DNA from 3 places in the Streptomyces sp. NPDC030991 genome. Region 3 is predicted to be linked to each of the others. Evidence: riboswitches for the same ligand, from Rfam matches in the RefSeq annotation. Region 3 holds a riboswitch; each other region holds the start of a gene.
The links. Region 3 has a riboswitch for cyclic di-AMP ahead of ACZ45E_RS03520 (M23 family metallopeptidase). Riboswitches for the same ligand answer to the same signal wherever they lie in the genome.

Region 1: it holds a riboswitch for cyclic di-AMP, as region 3 does, so the genes downstream of both, ACZ45E_RS05825 (M23 family metallopeptidase) here and ACZ45E_RS03520 (M23 family metallopeptidase) in region 3, are expected to answer to the same signal.
Region 2: it holds a riboswitch for cyclic di-AMP, as region 3 does, so the genes downstream of both, ACZ45E_RS27420 (C40 family peptidase) here and ACZ45E_RS03520 (M23 family metallopeptidase) in region 3, are expected to answer to the same signal.

Annotation. Positions count from the first base shown of each region.
Region 1 is NZ_JBVIFR010000002.1:515,366-520,736, reverse strand. Features, by position in the region: gene ACZ45E_RS05835 (M16 family metallopeptidase) at 1-1,113, shown strand, start outside; gene ACZ45E_RS05830 (M16 family metallopeptidase) at 1,131-2,498, shown strand; cyclic di-AMP (ydaO/yuaA leader) riboswitch at 2,735-2,908, shown strand; gene ACZ45E_RS05825 (M23 family metallopeptidase) at 2,921-3,709, shown strand; gene ACZ45E_RS05820 (GntR family transcriptional regulator) at 3,941-4,627, shown strand; gene ACZ45E_RS05815 (HPr family phosphocarrier protein) at 4,823-5,104, opposite strand; gene ACZ45E_RS05810 (bifunctional acetate--CoA ligase family protein/GNAT family N-acetyltransferase) at 5,282-5,371, shown strand, end outside.
Region 2 is NZ_JBVIFR010000016.1:58,426-63,796, reverse strand. Features, by position in the region: gene bioB (biotin synthase BioB) at 1-33, opposite strand, end outside; gene ACZ45E_RS27440 (8-amino-7-oxononanoate synthase) at 177-1,346, shown strand; gene ACZ45E_RS27435 (DUF397 domain-containing protein) at 1,330-1,563, opposite strand; gene ACZ45E_RS27430 (helix-turn-helix domain-containing protein) at 1,623-2,474, opposite strand; gene ACZ45E_RS27425 (ATP-binding protein) at 2,759-3,217, shown strand; gene ACZ45E_RS27420 (C40 family peptidase) at 3,357-3,830, opposite strand; cyclic di-AMP (ydaO/yuaA leader) riboswitch at 3,834-3,965, opposite strand; gene ACZ45E_RS27415 (hypothetical protein) at 4,362-4,670, opposite strand; gene ACZ45E_RS27410 (ATP-dependent Clp protease proteolytic subunit) at 4,678-5,313, opposite strand.
Region 3 is NZ_JBVIFR010000001.1:744,903-750,273, reverse strand. Features, by position in the region: gene ACZ45E_RS03540 (aspartate aminotransferase family protein) at 1-102, shown strand, start outside; gene ACZ45E_RS03535 (helix-turn-helix domain-containing protein) at 175-810, shown strand; gene ACZ45E_RS03530 (DUF6126 family protein) at 803-967, shown strand; gene ACZ45E_RS03525 (tyrosine-protein phosphatase) at 974-1,771, opposite strand; cyclic di-AMP (ydaO/yuaA leader) riboswitch at 2,159-2,323, shown strand; gene ACZ45E_RS03520 (M23 family metallopeptidase) at 2,329-3,117, shown strand; gene ACZ45E_RS03515 (SGNH/GDSL hydrolase family protein) at 3,258-4,076, shown strand; gene ACZ45E_RS03510 (SIMPL domain-containing protein) at 4,198-4,950, shown strand; gene ACZ45E_RS03505 (TetR/AcrR family transcriptional regulator) at 4,975-5,371, opposite strand, start outside.

The DNA.
Region 1 (5,371 bases), on a different contig from region 3:
GGCGGCTCGCTCAACGGCACGACGAGCTTCGAGCGTACGAACTACTTCGAGACCATGCCCGCCCACCAGCTGGAGCTCGCTCTGTGGCTGGAGGCCGACCGCATGGGCTCGCTCCTGGCGGCCCTCGACGAGGAGTCGATGGAGAACCAGCGGGACGTCGTCAAGAACGAGCGCCGTCAGCGCTACGACAACGTCCCCTACGGCACCGCGTTCGAGAAGCTGACCGCGCTCATGTACCCGGAGGGCCACCCGTACCACCACACGCCCATCGGCTCCATGGCCGACCTGGACGCGGCCACCCTCGAGGACGCGCGGAGCTTCTTCCGCACCTACTACGCGCCCAACAACGCCGTGCTCTCCATCGTGGGTGACATCGACCCCGAGGAGACGCTCGCCTGGGTCGAGAAGTACTTCGGTTCGATCGCCTCCCACGACGGCAAGCCCGCACCGCGCGACGGCTCCCTGCCCGACGTGATCGGCGGGCAGCTCCGCGAGGTCGTCGAGGAGGAGGTCCCGGCGCGCGCCCTCATGGCGGCCTACCGGCTCCCCGAGGACGGCACGCGCGCGTGCGACGCCGCGGACCTCGCCCTGACGGTCCTCGGCGGCGGCGAGTCGTCGCGGCTCTACAACCGTCTCGTACGCCGTGACCGCACCGCGGTGGCCGCCGGGTTCGGGCTGCTGCGCCTGGCCGGAGCGCCCTCCCTGGGCTGGCTCGACGTGAAGACCTCCGGGGACGTCGAGGTGCCGGTCATCGAGGCCGCCGTCGACGAGGAGCTCGCCCGGTTCGCCGAGGAGGGCCCCACCGCCGAGGAGATGGAGCGCGCCCAGGCCCAGTTGGAGCGCGAGTGGCTGGACCGGCTCAGCACCGTGGCGGGCCGTGCCGACGAACTGTGCCGTTACGCCGTGCTCTTCGGGGACCCGCAGCTCGCCCTCACGGCCGTCCAGCGCGTCCTCGCGGTCACCCCCGACGAGGTTCAGGAGGTCGCCAAGGCCCGCCTGCGCCCCGACAACCGCTCGGTTCTCGTGTACGAGCCGACGGCGCCCGCCGAACCCCATGACGAGACCGACGAGACCGCCGAGAGCGACCCGAGCGACGAGGAGGCGGGCCGGTGACCGAGCAGCTCGCGACCATGGAATTCCACCCCAGGCCCCAGGCGGGCACGGCCAAGCCGTGGGCCTTCCCCGCCCCCGAGCGCGGTGAGCTCGCCAACGGCCTGACCGTGCTGCGCTGTCACCGGCCCGGCCAGCAGGTCGTCGCGGTGGAGGTCAACCTCGACGCGCCGCTGGAAGCCGAGCCCGCGGGCCTCGACGGCGTCGCCACGATCATGGCGCGTGCCTTCAACGAGGGCACCGACAAGCACTCCGCGGAGGAGTTCGCGGCCGAACTGGAGCGCTGCGGCGCCACGTTGGACGCGCACGCCGACCACCCCGGCGTCCGTGTCTCCCTCGAAGTGCCCGTCTCCCGGCTCCCCAAGGGGCTCGCCCTGCTGGCCGACGCCCTGCGGGCGCCCGCCTTCGCGGACAGCGAGATCGAGCGCCTCGTCCGCAACCGCCTGGACGAGATCCCGCACGAGAGCGCCAACCCGGCCCGGCGCGCCGCCAAGGAGCTCTCCAAGCAGCTCTTCCCGGCCGACTCGCGCATGTCGCGCCCCCGGCAGGGCACCGAGGAGACCGTCACCGCCATCGACGCCGCGGCCGTACGCGCCTTCTACGAGAAGCACGTACGCCCCGCCACCGGCACGGTCGTCGTCGTGGGCGACCTGACCGACACCGACCTCGACGCGCTGCTCGCCGACACGCTCGGCGCGTGGACCGGCGACACCGCGCAGCCGCGCCCGATCCCGCCGGTCACCGCCGACGACACCGGCCGTGTCATCGTCGTGGACCGCCCTGGAGCGGTGCAGACGCAGCTGCTGATCGGCCGGATCGGGTCCGACCGGCACGACCGGGTGTGGGCCGCGCAGATCCTCGGCACGTACTGCCTCGGCGGGACGCTCACCTCGCGACTGGACCGCGTCCTGCGCGAGGAGAAGGGCTACACCTACGGTGTGCGCTCCTTCGCCCAGGTGCTGCGCTCCGCGCCCGACGGCACGGGCGCCGCGATGCTCGCCATCAGTGGCTCCGTGGACACCCCGAACACCGGGCCCGCGCTCGACGACCTGTGGAAGGTGCTGCGCACGCTGGCCGCCGAGGGCCTCACGGACGCCGAACGGGACACCGCGGTGCAGAACCTGGTGGGCGTGGCCCCGCTCAAGTACGAGACCGCCGCGGCCGTCGCGGGCACCCTCGCCGACCAGGTCGAGCAGCACCTGCCGGACGACTTCCAGGCCCGGCTGTACCGACAGCTCGTCGAGACGGGCACCGTGGAGGCCACCGCGGCCGTCGTGAACGCCTTCCCGGCGGACCGGCTGGTGACGGTCCTGGTGGGCGACGCTGCGCAGATCGTGGAGCCCGTCAAGGCCCTCGGTATCGGCGAGGTGACCGTCGTCACGGGCTGACCCCGGCCCCGTACACCGCACGAAGCCCCGATGGCCACCGCGGCCACCGGGGCTTCGTGGTGTCGCTCACGTCCCGCCACGATCGGCCACGTATCGCTTATGTCCGAATTAGGGCGGAGGTTGCCTGTCTGGTCTGTGGCATGCGCTACAAAAGCCGGGATCCGTTTGTTGATTAAAAGATGTCCCGCTTAGCGTCGGTCCGGCTGTCCGCCAGACACGCTCGCGCCCGCGACACCGGACAGTCATCGCCGAGTCCCCCACGGCGCGAGCCAGGGGAGCCGGGGACCCATCGCAGTCCCTGGGGTGAATCGGACGCTCTTCCCGGCCGTGAAGGCAGGGGAGGGGGCCCGTAGGAGACCTTCCTGCTCCGAACCCGTCAGCTAACCCGGTAGGCGAGAGGGAAGGAAAGGACCAGCCACTTCATGGCGTTCACCCGTGCCACCGGGAAGCACCGTCGACCGAGCCGGCTCACGCGTACCACCGCTCGGGCCGCGGGCGTCGCGGCGCTCACCACGACCGGTGTCATCGGCGGCCTCGCCGCCCCCGCCATCGCCGCCGACACCGCGGCCGCCGAGCAGAACGGCCTGACGCAGGCCATCGCCATCGGCGACTCCCTGGCCGACCAGATCGACGCGCAGGCCTCCGCGCAGAAGAAGGCCGCCGACCAGGCCGCCGCCAAGGCGAAGGCCGAGGCCGAGGCCAAGAAGCGGGCCGAGGAGGCCAAGCGCGAGGCCGAGGCGAAGGCCGCCAAGGAGCGCGAGGCCAAGGAGCGCGCCGCCCGCGAGGCCGAGCGCAAGCGCCTCAACAGCTTCGTGGCGCCGATCAGCGGCTCGTACGTCTCCACCGGCTACCAGGCGAGCAGCGGCCTGTGGTCCTCCGGCAGCCACACCGGTATCGACTTCCACGCGGCCAGCGGCACCTCCGTGCACGCCGTCGGCTCCGGCACCGTCGTCGAGGCAGGCTGGGGCGGCGCCTACGGGAACAACATCGTGATCAAGATGAACGACGGCACGTACACCCAGTACGGTCACCTGTCGTCCATCGGCGTCTCCGTCGGCCAGGCCGTCACCCCCGACCAGCAGATAGGCCTCTCCGGCGCCACCGGCAACGTCACGGGACCGCATCTGCACTTCGAGGCCCGCACGTCCCCCGACTACGGCTCGGACATGGACCCCATCGCGTACCTGCGCTCGCACGGCGTGAACGTCTGACCCACGTACGGCGCCTCCGCGGCGCCGCGCGAAAGCCCCGGCTCATCGAGCCGGGGCTTTCGCGTGCGCAAGGCGTTCCTGTCCAAAAAATATCCATGGATTCCGGCCCGGCTTCGGAAATTCGGAGACGGTGGAATAGAGTCACCGGGCAGGCGCGTCCAGGGGAGACATTCGCGCTCGCACAAGCGTCGATCGACCGCGTTTCGCGGGGATTAAGGCGGAGGTCGGGTCATGCGCATTCCCGCACACTCGGTATGCACGGCGATTCGCGACGACATCGTCGCGGGTGTCTACGAGCGCGGCAGCAGGCTCACCGAGGAACTGCTCGCGCGCCGCTACGGGGTCTCGCGCGTGCCGGTCCGCGAAGCGCTGCGCACCCTGGAGGCCGAGGGCTTCGTCGTCACGCGGCGGCACGCGGGCGCGTGCGTGGCCGAGCCCACCGCCCAGGAGGCCGCCGACCTCCTGGAGATCCGGATGCTCCTCGAACCGCTGAGCGCCGCGCGCGCCGCACAGCGCCGTACAGAGGCTCACCTCAAGGTCCTGCGGGGCCTGGTCAGGCTGGGTCAGGAGCGCTCAAGGCGCGGCCAGAACGAGGACCTGCGCTCCCTGGGCGGCTGGTTCCACGAGACCCTCGCGCAGGCCTCGGGCAGCCCCGGCCTGATCGCCCTGCTCACCCAGTTGCGGCACAAGATCGCCTGGATGTACGCCGTGGAGACCCCGGCCCAGCCCGCCGAGTCCTGGGCCGAGCACGGCGCCATCGTGGACGCGGTGGCCCGCGGTGACGCCGAGCGGGCCCGCGCATTGACCGCCCTGCACGCCGAGCGCGCCGCGGCGGCCCACCGGCCGCGCGTCCCGCGCCCGGGAGAGCGTGTGAGGACTTCGCAACACGTAGTAAACACGGCGGCGCTCCGGCATTAACAGAGGGGCCGTATACAAAGAAGCGCGGTATTCGCCGAATGGGACGCGGGGTATTTTCTCCTGCCCCGATTCCGAACCGTATTTCCCTGCGCGCGTAAATTCGGGGTGATGTGACCCGAATGCAAAAATGGCGGAGCCGCGCGCCCCTGAGGGAAACGCGCGGCTCCGCCGGGCCGAATGGAAGGGCCCGAAGAATCAGACGGTCTCGGGAAGCTCGTCGAGCCCCTCGGAGACCAGCTTCGCCAGACGGTCGAGCGCGGCGTCCGCACCCTCGGCGTCGGAGGCCAGGACGATCTCCTCGCCGCCCTGCGCACCCAGGCCGAGCACCGCGAGCATGGAGCCGGCGTTGACGGGGTTGCCATCGGCCTTGGCGATCGTCACGGGGACGCCGGCCGCCGTGGCCGCGCGGACGAAGATGGAGGCGGGGCGGGCGTGGAGGCCCTCGGCCCAGCCGACGTTGACGCGGCGCTCAGCCATGTGATGCTGCCCTTCAGATGTCTCACGGTTGTCTAGACCATTCTCACACACCGTCGGGCAGCACTCGACGCGGACCTGGACCCGCGAGCACGCCGCCGTTCGGCTTCCTCAGCCTGCCTGCCACGCGCGCGTGACGCGACCCGTACGACTGTCGGCGCCCGGCTCTACTCTTGCGGCATGGAGACCCCGTCGGACCGGCACGCCTACCCCGCCCACTGGGAGGCCGACGTGGTGCTGCGCGACGGCGGCACCGCCCGGATCAGGCCG
Region 2 (5,371 bases), on a different contig from region 3:
CCCCTTGTCCACCAGCGTGTTCAGCAGGTCCATGGCGTCAGATCCTCGCCTATCGAGCCGCCCCCGCGAAAGGAGACTTCGTACAAAGGACCGCGTTCGACGTGTGGGTATTACCACACCCTGACCTGGTGGCGGCGCGACTAGGGTCTGTGCGTTACCTACAAACAGAGGGAGTCATGGCCACAGCCTCCACCCGCGCGTTCGGCTGGCTCGACGAGCAGCGCCGCACCCGTGAAGCCGCCGGGCTCGTCCGCACGCTGCGCCCCCGCCCGGCCGACTCCCCACTGCTCGATCTCGCGAGCAACGACTACCTGGGTCTGGCCCGCCACCCCGAGGTCGTCGAGGGCGCCGCCGAGGCCGCGCGCCGCTGGGGCGGCGGGGCGACCGGCTCCCGGCTGGTGACCGGCAGCACCGAACTGCACGCCCGCCTGGAGCGCGAACTGGCGAAGTTCTGCGGCTTCGAGGCCGCACTCGTGCTGTCCTCCGGTTACGCCGCGAACCTGGCCGCCGTCACCGCGCTCGCCCCGCACGGCTCGCTGATCGTCTCGGACGCGGCCAACCACGCCTCCCTCATCGACGGCTGCCGCCTGGCCCGCGGCACCACCCAGGTCGTGCCGCACGCCGACCCCGCCGCCGTCCGCAAGACCCTCGGCGCCCACGAGGGGCCCGCCGTCGTCGTCTCGGACACCGTCTTCTCCGTCGACGGGGACCGGGCGCCCCTCGGTGAACTTGCCGCCATCTGCCGGGAGTTCGGGGCCGGTCTGCTCGTCGACGACGCGCACGGTCTGGGCGTGCTAGGCGCCGGCGGCCGCGGCGCCCCGCACGCGGCGGGCCTGGCCGGTGCGCCGGACACGGTGGTCACGGTCACGCTCTCCAAGTCCTTCGGCAGCCAGGGCGGCGCCGTCCTCGGACCGGCCCATGTCATCGACCATCTCGTCAACACGGCCCGTACGTTCATCTTCGATACGGGGCTGGCTCCGGCGGCGGTCGGCGCGGCACTGGCCGCCCTGCGGCTGCTGCGCGGCGAACCGTGGCGCGCGGACCGGGCCCGCGAGGTCGCGACGACGCTGTATCAACTGCTCACCGAGGCGGGCCTGTCGGCGGTACGGCCGGACGCCGCGGTGGTCTCGGTGCGGGCGCCCTCGCCCGACGAGGCGGTGCGCTGGGCCGCGGACTGTCGCGCGGCGGGTCTCTCCGTGGGCTGCTTCCGCCCGCCGTCCGTGCCGGACGGCATCTCGCGACTGCGGCTGACCGCCCGCGCCGACCTCACCGACACGGAACTCGGCGAGGCCGTGCGGGTGATCAGCCGCACGGCTCCCGGCGGAGCGTTCAGCGCAGTGAGGTGACGAACTCCTCCCAGGCCGGGGCCGCGAACAGCAGGGCGGGCCCCGCGGTGTTCTTCGAGTCGCGGACGCCCACCAGTCCGGTCGCGGGCCCCGAGGTCAGGGGGGCTGTCTCGACGCAGTTGTTGGCGCCGGTGCTGCGGCTGCTGCGCCGCCACCGCGCGCCGCTCAGCGACGAGCTGGAGGGAACGGAAGGAACGTGCCGAGGCAGTGCATTCATGGTGCCCCCTTACGCAGTGCCGGGCCCGGGGCGAGGTGTCGGCGTCCTCGTCCGCTCGGCTATCCGGCGATCTGTGCGATGAATTCCAACGAGTCCTCGGGTGACAGAGCGCGGAGGAGAAGAGCATCGAAGGCGTCCGTGTACGCCGTGAGGTCTTCTTTCCGCTCGAGGTAGAGGCTACTCGTCAAATGGTCGAGAACAACCACGTCCAGATCAGATGTGTTCGGAAATGAGAACACAACGAAAGGGCCGGTGAGGCCGATATGGCCACCTGTCGAAAAAGGGAGCACCTGAATTCGGACATGTGGCATCTGCGCCGCCTCGGCCAGATGTGCAAGCTGTCGCCGCAGGATGCCGGATCCGCCCACTTCGCGCCGCAGCACCCCTTCGTCGAGCACCGCGCTCAGTCGCAGCGGCGGTTGCGCCCGCAACACGTCCTGCCGCGCGAGCCGCACCTCCACCAAGGCCTCGATGTGCCGCTCGGGCATCCCCGTCAGCACCGAACGCGTCACCGCCCGCGCGTACTCGGGCGTCTGCAACAGCCCCGGGACCACGCTCGTCTCCAGCGTCCGGATGCGGCACGCCTGCGACTCCAGACTGATGAAATCGCGGTAGGACGGCGGCAGCAGCCCCCGATAGGCGTGCCACCAGTGCTGCCCGCCCGCATCCTCGGCACCCGCAAGCGCGACCACGAGTTCGCGCTGGCGCGGATTCTCCGTCTCGAACGCGTCGAGCAGGCGCAGCACGTCCGACGCCTTCACACCACTGCGCCCTGTCTCGATCCGGCTCACCTTCGACTGGTGCCAGCCGACCAGCTTGGCGGCCTCCCCACTGGTCAGCCCGGCCTGCACCCGTAACGCGCGTAGCTCCGCGCCGAGTTTGCGACGGCGGACAGCGGGACCGTACTTCATGCCGACTCCTCAACGCTCCTCGGGCCTCGCGGCCGGGCTCTCCCCGACCCGTGCCACATGGCCGCTGAGCAGACGGTAGAGGAACCGGCGAGCGCTCGCCCAAATACGGTCTACCGTCGCAGAGTTCACCGCTTCGAGCGACAGATATATGCATATCTTGGGGGATCGGCACCGCGGGAGGGCAACCAAGTGGCACTCTGTCGCGAAGCAGAAGTCGGAGGCCGCACGCCAGCGAACCGCCAGAGTCGCAGGCGCGGTCCCGGTGGGAAAGGGACGACGTCGCCATGGCAGACCACCAGGAAGCATCCGTCACGCTGCCGAGCGATCCCGCCTCGGTCTCCGCCGCCCGCGGGTACGTGAGCAACGTACTGGCGGAGTGGGGCATGCCGCGGGACTCCGACGCGGCGGACATCGTGCGCCTGATCGTCTCGGAACTGGCGACCAACGCCGTGCAGCACACCCTGGGCCAGTCGCCCACCTTCACCGTCGACCTGGAACTCGAACGCGACGAACAGTTGCGGATCGGCGTCACGGACAGTCATCCGCGCTACCCCAAGCGCCTGCCCGCCGCCGTGCAGCAGGACAACGGCCGCGGCATGGTGATCATCCGCTCCCTCACCGCGGAGTGCGGCGGAAGGCTCTCGGTGTCACCCACGCCGGAGGGCGGGAAGACCGTGTGGATCTCCCTGCCCTGGATCATCAGCATGAACGACGGCCCCACCCGCCCCCTGCCCGCCCGCTGACGGCACCGGGCCGCGATCCCGGAACCACCGGGCACGCCGGAGCGCGCCGAATGCCCCCGGAGGCACCGGAGCCCTGCGCGAGCGCGCGTGGGGACGGGCCTGGCGCCCGGCCCGTCCCAGAGGCTGCCGTGCGGCGGGGTCAGCGCACCCGGCCGTACCAGACGCTCCGCGTCCAGATCTTCTGCAGCCGCACCACGTCCCCGGTCTTCGGGGAGTGCCAGATCCGCCCCTTCCCCGCGTAGATGCCCACGTGGTAGACGCTCCGGCCCGAGTGGAAGAAGACCAGGTCCCCGGTCCTGCGATGGGACGGGGCGACGTGGCGGGTCTTGTTGTACTGCTGACCGGCGGTGCGCGGCAGCTTCTTGCCCGCCCGCTTGAACGAGTAGAGCGTCAGGCCCGAGCAGTCGAACCGGTGCGGCCCCGAGGCGCCCCACTTGTACGGCGCTCCCTTCTTGGAGGCCGCGACCTTCAGAGCCTTGGTCGAGACCGCCACGGCCGACGCCTCGGACGCGGTACCGGGAACCATGATTCCGGCACCGGCGACGGCCAGCGTCAGGGCCGACGCGGTACCCGCCCGGGTCAGCAGCGAGGGAACACGATTGAGCGCAGTCATGCGCAACCCTTCGTCAGCCGCCTGTGAAGGGTGACCTGTCGGGTTCGGGCAGGCGAAGATGCCCGGCCGCGGTCTGCGGCTTCACCCCAAGGACCACTCGGACGCCACCTCCGTCGAGATGGGCCGGCGGCCCGTCGTGCCTGGGTCCTCCACTCCTGCCGGTGCACTTCTGTCGACCTGGCATCCGCGCGGCGGCAGGACTCGGCGTCCGCACGGACCGCCCCGCCGCGGCGGCGGGGGCTTGTCGTCGGAAGGGATCTTCACGCACTTGTGGAGGCGAAGCCGAGTCGAACCGGCGGTAAGTGAGGCTCCTCACGCTTGACCCGTTCAGGTGGACAGTGCGGCATTCGAACCCCGTCCGCGACCCCCGACCACGCTCGTACCAGCGGCGGAACGGCTTGTTCCGGTCTCTGCGTACCGTCGGAGCGCAACTGCGACCGACTGGATTCTGTAGCACTGTCTACGCCATTCGGCGGTACACCATCTGGACCGTTTCGGCGCGACGGCAGACAGTCCGCCCGAGCTGTGGCATCAACTGACCGTTTCTGGCGGCAGAGCGACCCTCTGTGTTCGTTTCTCGCCGTCAAGGACGCGCAACGCGCGTGTCAGGGTTGCCGCGTGCACCTCGCTCTCGCCCCGCCGGTGCATCAGCTCCAGCGCGTCCCGCAGCGCCACCGCCCGGCCGACCAGCGCCTGCGCCGCCCGCAGCCCCCGATAGGTGTCGTCGCCGCGCGCCGGATTGATCCGCGCCAGCGAATCGACCACCGCCAGATAGCTGTCCACGAGGTCGCACTCGGCCCGGGTCAGCGCGGGCAGCGGCGGCAGTTCGGACGGGTACACCGGCCGGTCACCTCGCACCCTGCGCGCCGAGCGCGCTCTTGCGGCTCCGCACGACGGCGTCCACCAGGCCGTACGCAAGGGCCTGGTGCGCGTCCAGCACCATGTCCCGCTCGATGTCCCGGCCGACCTGCTCCTTCTCCCGCCCCGAATGGCGCGCGAGCAACTCCTCCAACCGCTCGCGCGTCCGCACGATCTCGCGCGCCTGGATCTCCAGATCGGTGGGCTGGCCCCGGGCCGGTTCGGGCAGCGCGGGCTGGTCGAGCACCACGCGCGCGCCGGGCAGCATCATCCGCTTCCCCGGTGCTCCGGCGGCCAACAGCACCGCGGCGACGGACGCGGCCTGCCCCAGACAGGTCGTCTCCACCGCGCAACTGACGTACTGCACCGTGTCGTAGATCGCCGTCATCGCACTGAACGAGCCGCCGGGCGAGTTGATGTACAGCGAGATGTCCTGGTCGGGCGCCGTGTATTCGAGGTGCATGAACTGCGCCATCACATCGTTGGCGGACGTGTCGTCGATCGGGGTCCCGAGAAAGACGATGCGCTCCTCGAGCAGCTTCGCGTACGGATCGAGCGTGCGGTGCCCCGATGCCGTGCGCTCGGTGAACTCGGGCAGGACATAGCGGCCGGACGGACGGGTCATGGTGCTCGCGCCTCCTGTGCTCGTCACGGCCCCCGGGCTGCCCGGAAGCCGTCGCTGT
Region 3 (5,371 bases):
GTGGAGGCGTTCACGGCCGTGATGGACGACGCGCACAGCGGCGGCGGCCTGATGTGGGACTTCGGCAGGACCCTGATCAAGCAGGCGGTCGCCAACCGCTGACGCACGGCCTCGCTCTTTGCCTCCGAGGCAAAAAAATTGCCCCTCGGGCAGGGTTCTGGCGTAATCGACACCATGAGCCCTGCCCTCCCGGAGGAGGCTCCGCACCCCCCGGAGCTGCCCGCCGTCGCGCCCCAGCTGCGTGCCCTGCGCCGCCGCGCCGCCCTCACCCTCGAGGTCGCCGCCCGCTCCGCCGGGCTCTCACCCGCACATCTGTCGCGCCTGGAGACCGGACAGCGGCAACCGTCGCTGCCGATGCTGCTCGCCCTCGCCCGTATCTACGGTACGACGGTCTCCGAGCTCCTCGGCGAGACCCCCGCCGACCGCGACGCCGTGGTCAGGGCCGACGCCATGGAGGCGACCGAGGCGGGCGGATGGACGTACTTCCAGGCGGGTTCCCCCGGCCGCGGCATGCAGGCCCTGCGGGTCCACGTGCCCTACGGGTCGCAGGGCGACATCGTGCGCGTCCACCCCGGCGAGGAGTGGCTCTACGCCCTCGAAGGACGGCTGCGGCTGCGTCTCGGGGACACGTCCTACCGCCTCGACCCGGGGGACAGCGCGCACTTCGACTCGCTCACCCCGCACCGGATCGCCGCCGCGGACCGGGGCGGGGCCGAGCTCCTCTTCGTACACACCCTGTTGCAGAGCCCGACCGCCGCGCTGTGCCTCGGCCCGGCGGCCACCCGATCCGGGAGGTCCGACCATGAGTGACGCCACCGAACACGGCGCGGGCGAGCGGCCCGCCCGGCGGGACATCGAGGACAAGCTGCCGCGCGGCATCTGGGTGCGGGTCCTCGTGTACGTCTTCGCGGGGCACGCCCTCGCCGCCTTCCTCTACCTGCTGTTCACGGTCGGCGGGGGCCAGTAGCGCGGGTCAGTCGAGGAGGCGCTCGCGCAGCCGGTCGCGGTCGGCCGCGCCGAACCGCAGCCCCTCCTCGAAGTAGCGGTCCGTGTCACCCCAGGTCTGCTCGATGGTGTCGAACGCCGCGTGCAGATACGCGGCACGGGCGTCGAAGAGGGGGCTGAGCAGCTCCATGACCTCGGGGGAGTAGGCGTCGCCCGAGGTGGCGGTGCGCCGCACCCGGTAGCGGCGGTGCTTGGCGTTGGACTCCAGGTAGTCCGTCTCGATGGCGTCGCGCTCCACGCCGACGGCGAGCAGGGTCACGGCTATCGACAGGCCCGCGCGGTCCTTGCCCGCCGCGCAGTGCATCAGGGCGGGCAGGCTGTTCTCGGCGAGCGCGTGCAGGACGCGGCTGTGCTCGGCGGTGCGCTGGGAGATGATCGAGCGGTACGAGGTGATCATGCGGTCCGCCCCGCGGCCCTCGGAGAGCAGGGAGCGCAGCTGGTCCATGTCGCCGTCGCGGACCATCTTCCAGAACTCGGCGCCGTCCGCAGGGTCGGTCAGCGGCAGGTTCAGGTTGCGCACGCCGGGCAGCTCGATGTCGGCGCCCTCCAGCCGCTGGTCCGCGGCGTTGCGGAAGTCGAAGACGGTGTGCAGGCCGAGCCCGGTGAGGAACGCGGCGTCCTCGGCGGTGGCGTGGGCGAGGTGGCCGCTGCGGTAGAGCACACCCGGTCGCACGCGCCGGCCGTCCACGGTCGGCAGGCCGCCCACGTCACGGAAGTTGCGGATGCCGGACAGCTGGGGCTCGGTGGGCGGGGCGTGCTGCGTCACGGGGGCTCCTCCCGGTCGGATCACCGGCGTTACTCGCCGGCGGGCGCGGGTCTGACGATACGACATGGCTTCCAGGGACATCTATCTGTCTGTTTTGGGAGCTTTTCTTGGTAACTGTCATGAAATCAAGGCTGATGGTGTGAGCTCGCGTGAGCAGGCTCATAGCCGTGACCGTCCGTGGCGGCCGTCCCGCATTTCCCTTCCAGGAATTCCCCGAAGGTAAGGCGCTGGTAAAGCGCGAACATCGACGGAGGGTGACACAGAGAACTCTCAGACGATCAAGAAAGCGGCCCTGTCGGTGAATTCGGCGTTTGTCGCCTCCTTTCCCGTCGGCTTACTGTCACCACTCACTCCGGACGGAACGCCTAATCCTGCCGCCGCCCGGAGCCCGGACGACTACCCGATTCGGCAGGAGCGGGGGACCCACAGGCAGTACGCCGCGGAGGGAATTCCCCGAGCGGCTAGGGGTGAAGCCGGATCCGCGCACCGGACCCGGCCGGGCAACTCCAGCCCGAACCCGACAGCTCACCTCGTAGGCGACGGAGAGGAAACCCGGCATGCCCGCAAAGGGAAAGCACCGTCGCTCGAAGACCCAGCGCATCACCCGCGCCGCCGCCGTCGCCTCGGCCGGCGGGGCCGCGCTCGCCCTGCCGCTCATCGGCGCCACCGGCGCCCACGCGGCGACCGGCGACACCGCCCCGGCCGCCAAGACGTACACGGTCGTGTCCGGTGACACGCTCTCGAAGATCGCCGACGCGCAGGGCGTCGACGGCGGCTGGCAGAAGCTGTACGAGAAGAACAAGGACGTCGTCGGCTCCGACGCCGGTCTCATCAAGCCCGGCATGAAGCTCACCCTCGACGGCGCGGCCGAGACCGCCTCCGCCGACACGACGAACACCGCCACGACGAACACCGACGCGACGAGCACCGCCACGGGCGCGGCCGACTACGTGAAGCCCGTCGACGGCTCCGTCGGCACGGCGTACCACGCCTCCGGCTCCTCGTGGTCGAGCGGCTACCACACCGGCACGGACTTCGTGGTCCCCACCGGCACCGCGGTCAAGGCCGTCGGCGCCGGCACGGTCGTCTCGGCCGGCTGGGACGGCAGCTACGGCAACGAGGTCGTCATCAAGCACGCCGACGGCGACTACTCGCAGTACGCCCACCTGTCCTCGATCGGCGTCTCGGCCGGGCAGACCGTCACCGCCGGGCAGCAGATCGCCCTCTCCGGCGCGACCGGCAACGTCACCGGACCGCACCTGCACTTCGAGATCCGGACGTCGCCCGACTACGGCTCCGACATCGACCCGCTGGCGTACCTGCGCGAGCACGGCGTCGGCGTCTGAGCCGCACGCGGCGCGTGAGCCACGCGCGATCCACTCGGCGCCCCGGGATATTCCCCGGGCGCCGAGTGGGTTTTCTCACCACCCGTCAACCCCTGGCTACGGTCGCGTAGGTCACAGCCGAGGGTGAAAGATGTGTGGTCGTGGCAAATGAATCGAGAGTACTCAGCGGCGGCACGATCCGGTCCTACGCGGCGGTGGGGGACAGCTTCACCGAAGGCGTCGGGGACCCCGGACCTGACGGGGGTTTCGTCGGCTGGGCCGATCGGCTCGCCGTCCTCCTGGACGACCGCGCGCCCGAGGACACCTTCGAGTACGCCAACCTCGCCGTCCGTGGAAAGCTCCTCGACCAGGTCGTCGAGGACCAGGTCCCGAAGGCCGTGGAGCTCGCCCCCGACCTGGTGACCCTCGTCGCCGGCGGCAACGACATCATCCGGCCCGGCACCGACCCGGACGACGTGGCCGAGCGCTTCGAGAAGGCCGTGGTGCGGCTGGCCGAGGCCGCCGGGACCGTCATGGTGGCCACCGGGTTCGACACCCGTGACGTGGCCGTCCTCAAGCATCTGCGCGGCAAGATCGCCACGTACAACATGCACGTGCGCGCGATCGCCGACCGCCACGGCTGCCCGGTGCTCGACCTGTGGTCGCTCAGGTCCATCCAGGACCGCAGGGCCTGGGACGAGGACCGCCTCCACCTGTCCGCCGAGGGACACACCAGGGTCGCCCTGCGCGCGGGGCAGGCGCTCGGCGTCGAGGTGCCCGCCGATCCGGAGCAGCCCTGGCCGCTGCTGCCGCCGCGCGGCACGTTCGAGGTGCGGCGGGACGACATCCACTGGGCGCGGGAGTTCCTGGTGCCCTGGATCGGGCGGCGGCTGCGCGGGGAGTCCTCGGGGGACCGTGTGGTGGCGAAGGGCTTCGTGGACCCGCACCTGATCAAGATGCACCTGGAGTCCGCCTCCTGACGGCGCAAGGGGCCGTCGAGGTGACCGTGCGGAGTGGCATCCGGGGTAGGGCCGGGCGCGGGTGCTGGGATGTCGGCTGCCCGCCGCGTCGGCGGGCCCGACCGGGAAGGACCCCGATCCCATGTCTGTACGCATCCGCCACCGCGCCGCTCTGGTCGGCCTCGTGCTCGCCCTCGCGCTGCCGACCGCGCCGGCCGTCGCCCAGGCAGCACCGCACGTGGCCGCCGCCAGGGCGCCGAAGCCCGCGACGCTGACCGTGACCGGCGAGGGAAGGGCCAGCACGGCGCCGGACCTGGCGACCGTGACAGCGGGCGTCGAGGCCACCGGCACGACCGCGAAGGACGCCCTGGCCGCGCAGAACCGGGCCGCGGACGCGCTGCTGGCCGCCGTGCGCGGGGAGGGCGTCGCCGAACGGGACATCCGCACGGAGAGCCTCACGGCCTCGCCCGTCTACGAGACGGGCCCCGAGGCGGGCGCGTCCCCGCGGGTCGCCGGCTACCAGGCCGGCCAGTCCTTCTCCGTCAAGGTCCGCGACCTGGCACGCACCGGCGCCCTCCTCCAGGCCATCGCGGACGCGGCCGGCGACGCCGTCCGGATCCACTCCGTCGTCTTCGACGTCGCCGACCCCGGCCGGCTGCGGGCCGGCGCCCGGGCGGCCGCGCATGCCGACGCCCACGAGAAGGCCGTCCAGTACGCCAGGATGAGCGGCCACAAGCTCGGCCGGCTCGTCTCGCTGACGGAGACCGCAGGCGGCCGCCCCCGGCCCGTGGAGGTGCCCGCGGCGGCCTTCGACGCGTCGGCGGGGAAGGTCCCGACGGCCGCCGGCGAGATCGAGGACGAAGTGAGCCTGACCGCGGTGTACGAGCTGAAGTGACGCCTCCTGGGCCGCCCCGGACGGTCAGTCGCCCTGGACGGCCGGCCGGGTCAACTCCGAACGCTCCAGGCCCAGTTCGCGCGCCAGCGCCTCGTCCACCCACTCCTGCGTACGGGCCCGGGGCACCGCCCCCTCGTACGCCGTCAGCTGCACGGCGAGCCCGTCGAGCAGGGCGGTCAGGCGGAACGCCGTCGCCGCCGGGTCGGCGCAGGTGAACTCGCCCGCCGCGACACCCTCCGCGACGACCTCCGTGAGCGCCGCCTTCCACTGCCGGTCGAGGTCGCGGGTGACGGCACGCAGCGCGGGCTCGCGCAGGGCCGCCGCCCAGCCCTCGATCCACAGCCGCCAGCCCTTGGCCTGCCCCGTCGGCGCGTACCAGCGCACCGCCGCCCGCAGCCGTCCGAGCGCGGTGGTGCGGCGT